Regions from separate parts of the Ruegeria sp. CE8 genome, predicted to be linked through region 1. Evidence: riboswitches for the same ligand, from Rfam matches in the RefSeq annotation. Region 1 holds a riboswitch; the other holds the start of a gene.
The links. Region 1 has a riboswitch for thiamine pyrophosphate ahead of thiC (phosphomethylpyrimidine synthase ThiC). Riboswitches for the same ligand answer to the same signal wherever they lie in the genome.

Region 1 (6,874 bases):
CATCCAGGTTTCGGCGACCCTCATTTCGTCAATGCCCGGCAAACCCTCGCTTTGATGAAGGCAGCCTTTGAACTCGAACATGATGGCTGGTCCGTTGTTCAGGATCAGCGCATATCGTATCGGGTTATGAAGCGTCCAAACCTGCATGTTGGAACAGTCAAACGCATACCGAATGTTGCAGGGGTCATACAGCAACAGCGCGGCGCAATCCGCGATCTCCATCTGCTGGCGCAGACGCTGCAGCCGGTATGATCGCGCCCTGTTCAAAACCGCGTCCGGCACTGGGCTTTTTAGCGGTTTATCCGCACCCTCGGCGTTCAGATAAGTGAGCTTGCGGTCGTCTTTGAAGGCTCTTTCCGCGTTCATGATGCGCGCCCGTAAAACCCGATGCGCTCCTCCTCGGTAAACTGAACATTCGGGCGTTCATAATAGGAAAACACCGCGATAATGCGGTCGCGTTCACCCCTTACGGGCGTAACACGGTGGGCCGTATTCTTACCTTTGAAGATATTCAAAGTCCCCGGCTGCAGTTTCATCAGCGTCGGCTTGCGGCGCCCTTCCAGCAAATCCGCTACCCCGTCGTAGTTTGGGTCGGTATCACTGCGCAGATCTTTCTCATACTCGAAATCACCACCCGAGTCCGGTGCTTGCAGCAGAAGCGTTGTGGTGAATTCCGATCTGTCAAAGTGCCAGTTCAGAGCCTGCCCCTGAGAATAGGCCATGACATTCACCCGGGCCAGCGGGTCCTGCATGACGAACAGTTCTGGCTTCTCCATCACCGCCGCCAGAAATTGCGCAAAAAGAGGCCATTCATACAGCCGGATCACAAGCGCCTGTCCCATCCGATCCGCACATATTGTCCGGTTCGAGGTTTCGAACTCGATCAGGGCGGGATGGTCGTTGCTAAGGCCGTCGATGGCTTTCTTGAAGTAAATGTTGTGCCGACGCGCATGGACAAAAGAGTTTTCATCAAAAACCGGTTTGAGCTCGGCCACGGCAGATTGGATCGCGTTGTCCCGAATAAATCCGGGCAAATTGAACAGGCCATTCGCGGACAGTTCCAACCTGCAGCGTTCAATCAGCTCTTGCCACGCCGCGCTGCCTTGCTGGTCCAGCGGGTATAAGTCCAAGTTGATCACTTCACGCATCATCGATCCTCCCAGTCTTTATTCCTGAGTAGGCCTTGTACAGTGGCCTTATCAATAGGTATTCTTTTTAGGGTACATTAGATTTTCTAAAGGACAGTCATGAAACGCACGGCTCCACTCAATGCGCTGCGCGCGTTCGAAGCCGCTGCCCGAACAGGGTCATTCACCAAAGCTGCGCGCGAACTGAACGTAAGCGCAGCGGCCGTCAGTCAGCAGGTCAAATTACTTGAAGAATTTTGGGACGAGACCTTGTTCATCCGACAAGGCAACCGGATTTCCCTGACGGATTCCGGACAGATGGCCTATCCTGAACTTGCCGGTGCGATGACGCGCCTGACGGACCTGTCCGACAGGATGCAGCGGACAAACACCCGTCGAAAACGGCTGGTGCTGAGCGCCCCGCCATCGGTCGCTGAGACATGGCTGGCGCGGAAGCTTTCCAAACTCGGGTTAGACAGCCTTGAAACACCTCTGGGCGTTCGGATCGAGGAAGATCCCGTGGACTTTCAAGCCGATCGCATTGATATGCGCGTTTTCTATGGTCACGATCTGTATGGTGACTATCAGGTCGTATCCCTGTTTTCAGATGTTCTGGTTGCCGTGGCTTCGCCGAAGTTGGCCGCACAATACAATCACGGACTGATCCACGTTCCGGATCGATGCTTCATCCACACCGACTGGGGTCCGGGTTTCGCCTCTTCCCCGGATTGGAACACAGTATTGGATGGACGCCGGATCATTGATCGGTCAGCCGGGCAACTTGTGGGGCACAGCAGCACCGCGTTGAGTTTTGCGCGCAATGGTCTGGGTGTGGCCCTCGTTCCGCAGGAAATGGCCACGACAGATCTGAAAACCGGCCACATCATCAAGATGAACCTGTCACCGATCACGCTGCCGCAGGACTATCTGATTGCTTATCCAAAAAGACTAAAGTCACACCCGGACGTGCAGAAAATTGTTAAAACGCTGCAAAATGACTAACCCGGCGCAGGGGCGACGTGGGGTCATCATCGTGATTTGTTGACGATGCCTTATCGCCAACATACGAACTGATTAACATGCAAAAATCGCAGTACCCAACCCTACTCAACGATCGCACAGCGCGCGGTTTCTGGCCACGTTCGGATCGCGAACATGCTGCAGGTCAGCACTTGCTGAACTATGGCGCTAAAGATGCGGCGGCCACCGCCTGAACCGAAACCCTCTATCAAGGCGGCACGAGTCCCGCAGAAGCCTTAAGGACAAACCCCATGAGCGCCAATATCATCATCAGCACCCAGGATCGCGTTACAACCGCAACCATTTCCCGGGAAGAAAAGAAAAACGCGATCACCTTCGCCATGTACACGGCGATGGCCGAAACCATCGAAGAATACGGACAAACCGACGGAGCGCGTGCGTTGGTCATCACCGGGTCCGGCGATATGTTCACGGCTGGCAATGATCTGCAGGATTTCATGGCTGGCGGAATTCCGGCAAGCGCTGACGAAAACCCAATCGTGCGGTTCCTGAATGCGATCCGCGATTGCCCCAAGCCTCTGATTGCAGCAGTCAACGGCCCGGCGATCGGAGTTGGCCTGACCATGCTATTGCACTGCGATCTGGTCTATTCCGCGCAGAGCGCCACGTTCAGTGCTCCGTTTGTCCAGCTGGGTCTGGTGCCCGAGGCCGGGTCGTCGATGCTGCTGCCCGCTTCGGTCGGTATGGCCGTCGCCAATGACGTCCTGCTTGCCGGTCGTATCCTGACCGCAGCCGAGGCATTGGATCATGGGTTGGTAGCCCGGGTCTTTTCTGACGGCGACCTGTCAACCAAAGTGCAAGAAATCGCACGGCAAGTCGCGGCCTCCTCTCCTGTCGCTCTCAGGCAATCCAAGGCGCTGATCCGTAGTCGGCGCGATGAAGTGGCCGGCCATATGGCCGCTGAAATCAGGATCTTTGCACAGCAGTTGCAATCGCCTGATTTCGCCGAAAGCGTTGCAGCCAAGCTGCAGAAAAGACAGCCAAATTACGGTTGAGCGCTATCGCTGCAGGTCAGCAAGATCTCTTACCCCATCCAAAGGCGATCCACCCTTCAGCGTCAAATTGGCTAGTGGGGCGGCATCAAGCTTAGGCCTTGTCCGGCCGGTTCAATGTATGTCGCTTTACCGGACATGTCGGCCTGTGTCGCCTTGCCAGATCGAACCTTGACCCGCGCTGTGTTGAACGATGATCGTTCAGCTGGCCAAAAATTTGAAGCGCCAGAGCCGAATGCGGCTCCGGCGCCTTGGTTTACGCGTCTTCGCCAGTTACAGGCAGATACAGGTCGCCCCCGTCGCGGAACTTGGCGGCCATGGCTTCCATTCCTTCCTTTTGCGCCTCGGACCGAATGTCGTGGCTGATCCGCATCGAGCAGAATTTCGGCCCGCACATCGAACAGAAATGCGCCACTTTATGCGCCTGTTTCGGCAGGGTCTGATCGTGGAATTCGCGCGCAGTGTCGGGGTCGAGCGACAGATTGAACTGATCCTCCCAGCGGAACTCGAACCGAGCACGCGACAGGGCATCGTCACGGCGTTGGGCACCCGGAAGGCCCTTTGCCAGATCTGCGGCGTGTGCGGCGATCTTATAGGTGATGACGCCGGTCTTCACGTCGTCCCGATCCGGTAGACCCAGATGTTCTTTTGGCGTGACGTAACAGAGCATCGCGCAGCCAAACCAACCAATCATTGCCGCGCCGATGCCACTGGTGATGTGGTCATAGCCTGGCGCGATATCGGTGGTCAGAGGGCCAAGCGTATAGAACGGCGCCTCGTGGCAGCACTCCAGCTGCTTGTCCATGTTCTCCTTGATCTTGTGCATGGCCACGTGGCCAGGGCCTTCGATCATCACCTGACAATCCTTCGCCCAAGCGATCTTGGTCAGCTCTCCCAGCGTCTCTAACTCGGCAAACTGCGCCTCGTCATTGGCATCAGCGATGGAACCGGGACGCAGCCCGTCACCGAGGCTGAACGACACGTCATAGGCGCGGCAGATGTCGCAGATTTCGTCGAAATGCTCGTACAGGAAGCTTTCCTTATGGTGATGCAAGCACCATTTGGCCATGATTGAGCCGCCGCGCGACACGATGCCAGTCACCCGGTTAACAGTCATCGGAACCATGTGCAGGCGCACACCCGCATGGATGGTGAAGTAGTCCACGCCCTGTTCGGCCTGTTCGATCAGCGTGTCGCGGAACACCTCCCACGTCAGATCCTCGGCAAGGCCGTTCACCTTCTCCAGCGCCTGATAGAGCGGCACCGTGCCGATCGGAACCGGGCTGTTGCGGATAATCCATTCACGGGTGTTGTGGATGTTGCGACCGGTGGACAGGTCCATGACCGTGTCAGCACCCCAGCGGATCGACCAGACCATCTTGTCCACTTCCTCTTCCATCGAGGAGGTCACTGCCGACGTGCCCATATTGGCGTTGATCTTGACCAGGAAATTGCGCCCGATGATCATCGGTTCGCTTTCGGGATGATTGATATTCGCCGGAATGATGGCGCGGCCTGCCGCAACTTCGTCGCGTACAAATTCGGGCGTCACATAGTCGGGGATGTTGGCGCCCCAATCATTGCCTTCGCGCCGCTCGGACGCGGCCTCGCGCAGTTGATTTTCGCGGATGGCAATAAACTCCATCTCGGGCGTGACGATGCCTGCGCGAGCATAGGCCAGTTGCGTCACAGCCTTGCCATCTTTGGCGCGCAACGGGGGGCGTTTGACGGGAAATTCCGGAGTCAGCCGGTCGCCTTCGACAAAGCCGTTATCCTCGGGCTTGATCTCGCGCCCATCATATTCTTCGACATCGCCACGCGCTTCGATCCACTTGCGGCGCAGAGGAGCCAGGCCTTGTCGAATATCGGTGATCACGTTCGGATCGGTGTAAGGGCCCGAGCTGTCATAGACCGGCAACGGCGGCTCGCCTGCCGTCGGGTGGACCGAAATCTCGCGCATCGGCACGCGGACATCCGTATGCAGCGTGCCTTTCACATAAATCTTACGCGAAGCCGGCAATTCACCTGTGGTGATCTTGGGATTGGGGACATTCATGTTGGTGCTCCTCAAGCGGTTCAACTCAAAAAGACACCAGAAGAGTTTTGGCTTGGGGAAACGAGAGGGCGTACGGCCCCCTGTTCGGAGTGCGCCCGCCCGGATCCTTGGCCTGCGCGCCCTAGCTTCCTACGCCAGTATCAACTGGGTCAGGTTCAAAGGGTCGCGTCGCCGGGCAATGCCCCGTCAGCCTCTCAGTCCCCTCGGTGGGACTCCCCTGCGTGAGGTCCGTCTAGCCTGAGAGGTATCGGCGAAGCAAGTTCCAATTTTGCCGCGTCATTCGCCCGGATGTACGTTCTGCAGGATTGCCAAGCGCGTTCCATTAGACGGAGTGCTGGACCAAAAACTGGCAATGGGTGGGCGTGGATTTCCACAGTGCCAGGCTAATAGGCTCCGCTCGCCGGTTCCGCGCGCAAACTATCGGACATGCGTTACGCATCCGTAAGCCACATATAGCGATAGCGATATCAATTTAATTTCATAAGTGGGGTGGTCAATTCTGGTTGACGGTGAAATGCAGTGCGCATCATCAAATTATGATTCGCTTTGGCAGACTTTCCGCATGTCTCGCAGGGCGTTTTTTGTGGCTGTGCAGATGGGAAACCATCCGGCGGCCGATCGAAGTCAGAGGAAACTCATGGGCCTGACCTGCTATGATGTAATGGTACCGCCTGAGGTACAGAAAACAATTCTGCCCGATGAAAGCATCGCGACGGCTTTAAACATCATCAGGGGCAGCCGGGCGCGTTTTCTGCCGGTAGTGGATGAGGACGGGACCTATGTTGGCGTTTTCACCGCCCCGACGCTTCTCAAGCTGATCCTGCCCAAAGCGGCAACCATTGGTCTGAACGACGATGCATCCCGCGTCCCGATCGAGTCCCTAAGCTTCATGAATCTGACACGGGAAGATTTCGAACAACAGCTGGTGCGGCTGAAGACCGAAAAGGTCCGGGACAACATGTCAAGACCATCCAACATCCCTGTTGCTGCACCTGACACACCGGTGATGGAAGGCATCTTCCTGATCTACAAATACAAACGGCACGTGATCCTTGTTGAGCCCGAGACCAACCGTTTCGTCGGCACCGTAAGCGCCAACTCGCTTCTGGATCGCGCACTCAGCTAACCCTATACGAACCGGACTAAAACCTTGGCAACGCATTCGACGTCACACGGAGAGAGCGCTCTCTCTGTTCCACAACTATTGGGAATCGATCCCCTTTGGATCGCGACCGGAATCCTGATTTTGGTTTACGCGGTACTGATCACAGAAAAGGTCAACCGCGCCATTCTGGCCATGCTGGGCGCATCGTTGATGGTCTTGTTTGGCATTATCAATCAGGAACAGGCCGTGGCCGGTGTGGACGCCAACACGCTGGCTTTGTTGATCGGCATGATGGTCATCGTCGGCATCACCAGCAAATGCGGGCTGTTCCAATACGTGGCGATCAAGGCCGCAAAAGCGGTGAACGCCAATCCAACCGGCATCCTGATCATGCTCACGCTGATTACGGCCGTTTTCTCGGCGCTGCTGGACAACGTTACCACCGTTTTGCTGATCGCACCAATCACTTTGCTGATCACCGAAGCGTTGGAAACGCGGGTTTTTCCATTCTTCATCGCCGAAATCCTGGCCTCGAACGTCGGCGGCACTGCCA
Region 2 (6,874 bases), on a different contig from region 1:
CCATCTGCGCCTGCATCGCCCCGATCATGCCAACCACCGAACCCAAAACGCCCGCGGTGGCGCAGCTGGCACCGCTTTCGGGCGCATCCGGGAACACCGCCCGCAAAGACGGAGCACCACCACAAAAGCCACCGACGTAACCTGACAATCCAAGCACCGAAGCACTGATGAGGGGTTTGTCCAATTCGCGACATACGTCCGAAAGCGTGTAACTAACGGCGTAACTGTCGGCGCAATCAAGGATGATGCCCGAGTCGGAAACAAATTCCTGCGCGTTTGCCCTTGTTAGAGCCTGAATTTCAGCAAAAACCGAGATTTCACGGTTGAGAGCCCGGCAACGTTCTGCTGCAACCTCCGCTTTGGGGCGGCCGCAATCCCGCTCGGTAAACACTGTCTGGCGATGCAGATTCGACAACGCAATCTCATCACGATCCATGATGGTCAGGTGTCCTACACCAGCACCGGCCAGCAACGGCAGAACCGGTGCCGCCAGCCCACCGGCACCTACCACCAGAACCCGCGCCCCGGACAGACGGGCCTGACCCTGCTCGCCCACCTCAGGCAAGATCATTTGGCGCGAATAGCGGCTCATCGGGTGGCCTCGATCCACTCGCGTACTCGCGCTTCGGGATCCGCGTTCAGGGTGATGTCCGTGACGGCCGAAACAATGTCCGCACCCGCCTGCAAGACGCCGGGCGCGCGTTCAACGCTCATCCCTCCAATCCCGACCAGAGGAATGCTCCCCACGCGGGATTTCCACTCGGTCACGCGCGGTAGACCCTGTTGCTGCCATTTCATCTTCTTCAGGATTGTCGGGTATACCGGCCCCAAGGCGACGTAATCGGGGCTCATGGCCAAGACGCGCTCAAGCTCGTCATCATCGTGGGTCGAGACGCCCAGCTTCAGCCCCGCCTTGCGAATTGCCATCAAGTCCGCGTCGTCCAGATCCTCCTGTCCGAGGTGAATCCAGTCGCAACCCGCATCGATGGCCTGCCGCCAGTAGTCATTCACGACCAAAACGGCATCATGCGCGCGACAGAGGTCACTTGAAATCGCGATCTGTTCTCGCACAACCTCATCCGGTTGGTCCTTGATCCGTAACTGAACCAACTTGACGCCCAAAGGCAGCATCCGGCGCAACCAATCGGAATGGTCGAAGATCGGGTAAAACTGGTCGAGGGTCATGACAGGAACGCCTTTCCGATGACGGGCGTCGAAGGCTCGGCCATGTCGCGCGCCTCGATCGGGTCGGCCCGATAGGCCAGTTGCCCGGCTTCGATTGTCAGCGACATCGCGCGCGCCATCGCAGCCGGATCACCGGCACGTGCCACGGCGGTATTCAGCAGAACAGCGTCATAGCCCAGCTCCATCGCGCGCGCAGCGTGGCTGGGCAAACCGATCCCGGCGTCGATCACCAACGGCACGTCCGGAAACTCGGCCCGCATCGCGCGTAAGGCGTATTCGTTGTTCAGGCCGCGCCCGGACCCTATGGGCGCCCCCCAAGGCATCAGCACCTCGCACCCGGCGGCCAGCAGGCGTTCGCCCACGATCAGATCGTCGGTTGTGTAGGGAAAGACCTCGAACCCGTCTTCGGTGAGAATGCGGGCAGCTTCGACCAGTTGGAACACATCCGGTTGCAGGCTGTCCGAGTGGCCAATCAGTTCCAGCTTGATCCATCTGGTGTCAAAGACCTCACGCGCCATATGGGCGGTGGTTACGGCCTCTTTGACCGTATGGCACCCGGCGGTATTGGGCAGGACCAGCACGCCCAACTCGCGGATCATCTGCCAAAAGGCCTGTCCCGCACCAGATTCGCGCCGCAGCGATACAGTGGCCACGCCGGCACCACTGTCCCGAAACGCCCGTTCCAGGATCGCGGGGCTGGGATATTGTGCCGTGCCCAACATCAGCGGGTTGGGTAGTTGGGTGCCGTAGAACGTCTTCATCCCTCAGCCCCCCTGCATCGGCGCAACGATTTCAACCCGATCACCGGCATTGAGCGCATGGGCAATGCGCCGGCCAGAAGGCACAAAGTCCTCGTTTACCGCCGTGGCAACACGGCCCGAAAGCCCGCATTCCTGCAAAAGCTCGGCAAGGGTTTCGGCGCGCACCTCTCGCGGTTCGCCGTTAAGCACGATCTTCATCGACCATCTCCGAATGTTTGTTATCCAACGCCAGATCAGCCACCCCCTGCGCCAGCGCGGGGGCCAGAAGGTAGCCGTGGCGATAAAGGCCGTTGGCATAGATTGTTCGTCCTAACCGCCGGATACGCGGCAGGTTGTCTGGAAAGGCCGGGCGCAGATCGACGCCGATTTCCAACACTTCGGCTTCACCAAAGGCGGGGTTCAACGCGTAGGCGGCGCTGAGCAGCTCCAGCATCGAACGCGCGGTGATGCGGCTGCTATCCTCGGATTCGATCATCGTTGCGCCCAGCATGTAGACGCCATCCCCGCGCGGCACGATATAGAGCGGCATGCGCGGGTGCAGCAAACGAACGGGTCGGGTCAGGGTCACGTCCCGGCACCGGATCACCAGCATTTCACCTTTGACCCCGCGCAGGTCGTGTAGGTATTCGCGCGCATGCAGACCACGGCAATCAATGGCGTTTTCCAACTGCATCGGCGCGAGCTTTTGGTGGAACTCGACTCCTTGATCCCAAAGCTGGCGAGACAAGTCCTGCAATGCCAGACGTGGGTCCAGATGGGCCTCGTCGCTGAAGAACAGGCCCTTGCTGAAATTGTTGAGATCAGGCTCTAATGACGTGATTTTTGCTCCGTTGACCTCAGAAAAGGCTTCGGTCCTTCGGGCGAAGCGGCGCAGATCGGGCAGATCGCGCGGGCTTGCGACGACCAGCGTACCGCGCCTGTGAACCTGCGTCCGCGAGGCCCACCAGTCAATCGCCGCCTGTCCAAGGCGCAGGACAGGTTCCTCGGCATTTTCGTATTCGCACCAGGGTGCGAGCATACCGCCCGCCCACCATGAACACCCATGCGGGCCAGGTGAGCCGCCGGGGTCAAACACCTGCACCTTGGCCCCGCGTGAAACAAGCTCGGACGCGACCGCCAATCCGGCCACACCGGCCCCTATGACCGACCAGACCGTCACGCGGGCCAGACCTGATGGAAATGATGTACTGGTCCGTATCCCTGTCCGATATTCAGACCGTCAGCCTGTGTGATGGCACCTTGCAGGTAGCCGTGCGCCTGAGCCACGGCGTCGGTCAGTGAAAGACCCTTGGCCAACCCGGCCGCAATCGACGAGGACAAAGTGCAGCCCGTTCCGTGGGTGTTATGGGTCTGTTGGCGCTGGGCCGTGAACTCTCCGGTCACACCTTGGGTTGTAACAAGAAGATCGTGGCAAATATCGCCAGTACCGTGACCACCTTTCATCAGAACTGCGTCTGCGCCCATCTCGCACAGGTCATGTCCCTGTGCGACCATCTCATCCAGGGTGGCCGCCGGCGCAACGCCCAGTAAACAAGCAGCTTCGGGCAAGTTGGGCGTCAGAACGGTCGCGCGGGGCAGCAACACATCGCGCAGGGTTTGTACGGCCTCTTCGACCAGTAGCGCATCGCCGGATTTTGCGATCATGACCGGATCCAGAACAACCGGCCCGGAAAAACCCTCGATACTGTCGGCGACGCTGTGGATGATCTCTGGTGTCGCCAGCATGCCGATCTTGATCGCGCCAACATCAAGGTCGGTCAGAACAGCGTCGATCTGGGCAGCAATGATATCCAATGGAATACCATGCACAGCAGTCACAGCCCTGGTATTCTGGGCCGTCACTGCGGTGATCACACTGGCCCCGTAAACCCCAAGCGCCGACATCGCCTTTAGATCGGCCTGAATTCCGGCCCCGCCGCCGCTGTCAGATCCTGCGATTGTTAAAGCAATAGGTGCCATGTCGTTGCTCCGGTTCATAATGGGCAACGGGCATGGAAAACGTCTAAGCACTGTGAGACCGTTCCCTACGCCGGTATTGCCCGGATCAGGTTCGATGGGTTAGCGCATTGACGCCTCTCAGCCCTCGGACAGGGCACCCCAACGGTTTGAGCGGACAATCTCAGGGGTTGCCTGGGGAATCAAGGGCCAATTTCGTGTGTTTCGAAGGCCAAACTGGACTCAAAAAAGGCCAGTCCCTTGGGACCGGCCTTTTGTGCGTAGATTATCGAGGCTGCTAGCCTTTCATGCCGTCCCAGAAGGATTTGACGGACGAAAAAAAGCTATTTGATTCCGGGTGGTTATCTTCACCCAGATCGTCGAATTCTTTCAGCAGTTCCTTCTGGCGGCTGGTCAGGTTAACCGGGGTTTCAACCGCCAACTCGATGAACATGTCACCGACACCGCCGCCGCGCAGGGCAGGCATTCCCTTGCCACGCAGGCGCATCTGGCGACCGGATTGGCTGCCAGCCGGGATTTGCACGCGACCGCGGCCACCGTCGATGGTGGGCACTTCGATCGAGCCACCCAGCGCAGCCTTGGCCATACTGACCGGTACGCGGCAATATAGGTTCACGCTGTCACGCTCGAACAGCTTGTGGTCCGAAACTTCGACGAAGATGTACAGATCGCCCGGAGGGCCACCGCGCATCCCGGCCTCACCCTCGCCCGCAAGACGGATACGGGTGCCGGTTTCGACACCGGCCGGGATGTTGACCGACAGCGCGCGTTCTTTTTCGACGCGCCCCGCGCCACCGCAGGATTTACAGGGGTTCTTGATGATCTGTCCCAGACCCGAACAGGTCGGACACGACCGTTCGACGGTGAAAAACCCTTGTTGCGCGCGCACCTTACCCATGCCGGAACAGGTCGGGCAGGTTGTGGGCTCGACCCCGCTTTCTGCGCCCGAGCCGTCACAGGCCGAACAGGCCACAGCGGCAGGAACGGTGATCGTTTTCTGCAGACCCGAGAACGCCTCTTCCAGCGTTACGCGCAGGTTATAGCGCAGGTCCGATCCGCGCGCAGCACGACGACCACCGCCAGCGCCACCGCGTTGACCGCCCATGAAGTCGCCGAACAGATCGTCAAAAACATCCGAGAAGGCGCTGGAAAAATCACCCTGACCAAATCCGCCACCGGGACGGCCACCGCCGCCCATGCCGTTTTCGAATGCGGCATGGCCAAAGCGGTCATACGCGGCCTTTTTATCGGCATCGCGCAGAACGTCATAGGCTTCGTTTGCTTCCTTGAACTGCGCCTCGGAATCGGGGTTGTCCTTGTTGCGGTCGGGATGCAACTCTTTGGCTTTCTTTCGAAAACCCTTCTTGATCTCGTCCGCTGATGCGCCCTTGGACACGCCGAGCACATCATAGTAGTCGCGTTTTGACATCAGTTTTTCCTTCTGCCTCAACGTAATCGGGCCGGCCCGGCAACCGGACCGGCCCGAATTGGCCCGGTTACCCGTTACTTACGCTTGTCGTCGTCAAGATCTTCAAACTCGGCGTCGACAATGTCGTCATCACCAGCCGGAGCAGCGTCTGCCGCCGCAGGCTCGTCTTCGGCCTCTTCGGACTGCGCTTTGTAGATCGCTTCACCCAGCTTCATCGCAGCTTCGGTGACGTTCTGAATGCCCGACTTGATTTTGTCGGCATTTTCGGTTTCCAGCTCGTCCTTCAGCGCGGCGATCGCCAGCTCGATGGCTTCGATTGTGGTCGGGTCGACCTTGTCGGCATGCTCTTCCATCGACTTCTCGGTCGAGTGGATGAGGCTTTCCGCCTGGTTCTTGGCGTCGACCAGTTCGCGGCGTTCCTTGTCGGCTTCCGCGTTCTCTTCGGCGTCCTTGACCATCTTTTCGATGTCGTCATCCGACAGACCGCCAGAAGCCTGGATGGTGATCTTCTGCTCTTTGCCAGTGCCTTTGTCCTTGGCCGAAACCGAGACAATGCCGTTGGCGTCGATATCAAAAGTTACCTCGATCTGAGGCATGCCGCGCGGTGCCGGCGGGATATCTTCAAGGTTGAACTGACCCAGGATCTTGTTGTCCGCGGCCATTTCACGCTCACCCTGGAACACGCGGATGGTTACGGCGTTCTGGTTGTCTTCAGCGGTCGAGAAGACCTGAGACTTCTTGGTCGGGATCGTGGTGTTGCGGTCGATCAGACGGGTAAACACGCCACCCAGCGTTTCGATGCCCAGCGACAGCGGGGTTACGTCCAGCAGAACCACGTCTTTAACGTCGCCCTGCAGAACACCGGCCTGAATGGCGGCACCCATGGCAACGACTTCGTCCGGGTTCACACCTTTGTGCGGCTCTTTGCCGAAGAACTTGGTGACCTCTTCGATCACTTTCGGCATCCGGGTCATACCACCGACCAGAACAACTTCGTCCACATCAGCAGCCGACAGCCCCGCATCTTTCAATGCAGCGGCACAGGGCTTCATCGACTTCTTGATCAGGTCGCCAACCAGCGATTCCAGCTTGGCACGCGTCAGCTTCATAACCATGTGCAGCGGCTGACCATTGGCGCCCATCGAGATGAACGGCTGGTTGATTTCGGTCTGCGAGGTCGAGGACAGTTCGATCTTGGCTTTTTCAGCGGCTTCTTTCAGACGCTGCAGGGCCATCTTGTCGGCAGACAGATCGACACCGTGTTCCTTTTTGAACTCGTCCGCCAGGTAGTTGACGATGCGCATGTCAAAGTCTTCACCACCCAGGAAGGTGTCGCCGTTGGTCGACTTAACCTCGAACAGGCCGTCGTCGATTTCCAGAATGGTCACGTCGAAGGTACCGCCACCAAGGTCATAAACCGCGATGGTTTGGGTTTCTTGCTTGTCCAGACCATAGGCCAGCGCGGCAGCAGTCGGCTCGTTGATGATCCGCAGCACTTCCAGACCGGCGATTTTACCAGCGTCCTTGGTGGCCTGACGCTGTG

Region 2: linked by a shared signal. The riboswitch ahead of thiD (bifunctional hydroxymethylpyrimidine kinase/phosphomethylpyrimidine kinase) and the one ahead of thiC (phosphomethylpyrimidine synthase ThiC) in region 1 are both predicted to bind thiamine pyrophosphate.

What each region holds. Positions count from the first base shown of each region.
Region 1 is NZ_JBQFRP010000007.1:233,418-240,291, forward strand. Features, by position in the region: gene ACR0AA_RS13795 (M24 family metallopeptidase) at 1-366, opposite strand, end outside; gene ACR0AA_RS13800 (HalD/BesD family halogenase) at 363-1,151, opposite strand; gene ACR0AA_RS13805 (LysR family transcriptional regulator) at 1,248-2,129, shown strand; gene ACR0AA_RS13810 (enoyl-CoA hydratase) at 2,399-3,163, shown strand; gene thiC (phosphomethylpyrimidine synthase ThiC) at 3,417-5,216, opposite strand; TPP riboswitch at 5,326-5,445, opposite strand; gene ACR0AA_RS13820 (CBS domain-containing protein) at 5,854-6,342, shown strand; gene ACR0AA_RS13825 (ArsB/NhaD family transporter) at 6,367-6,874, shown strand, end outside.
Region 2 is NZ_JBQFRP010000009.1:137,910-144,783, reverse strand. Features, by position in the region: gene ACR0AA_RS15465 (HesA/MoeB/ThiF family protein) at 1-592, opposite strand, end outside; gene ACR0AA_RS15460 (thiamine phosphate synthase) at 589-1,185, opposite strand; gene ACR0AA_RS15455 (thiazole synthase) at 1,182-1,946, opposite strand; gene thiS (sulfur carrier protein ThiS) at 1,950-2,144, opposite strand; gene ACR0AA_RS15445 (FAD-dependent oxidoreductase) at 2,128-3,105, opposite strand; gene thiD (bifunctional hydroxymethylpyrimidine kinase/phosphomethylpyrimidine kinase) at 3,102-3,905, opposite strand; TPP riboswitch at 3,951-4,056, opposite strand; gene dnaJ (molecular chaperone DnaJ) at 4,180-5,331, opposite strand; gene dnaK (molecular chaperone DnaK) at 5,406-6,874, opposite strand, start outside.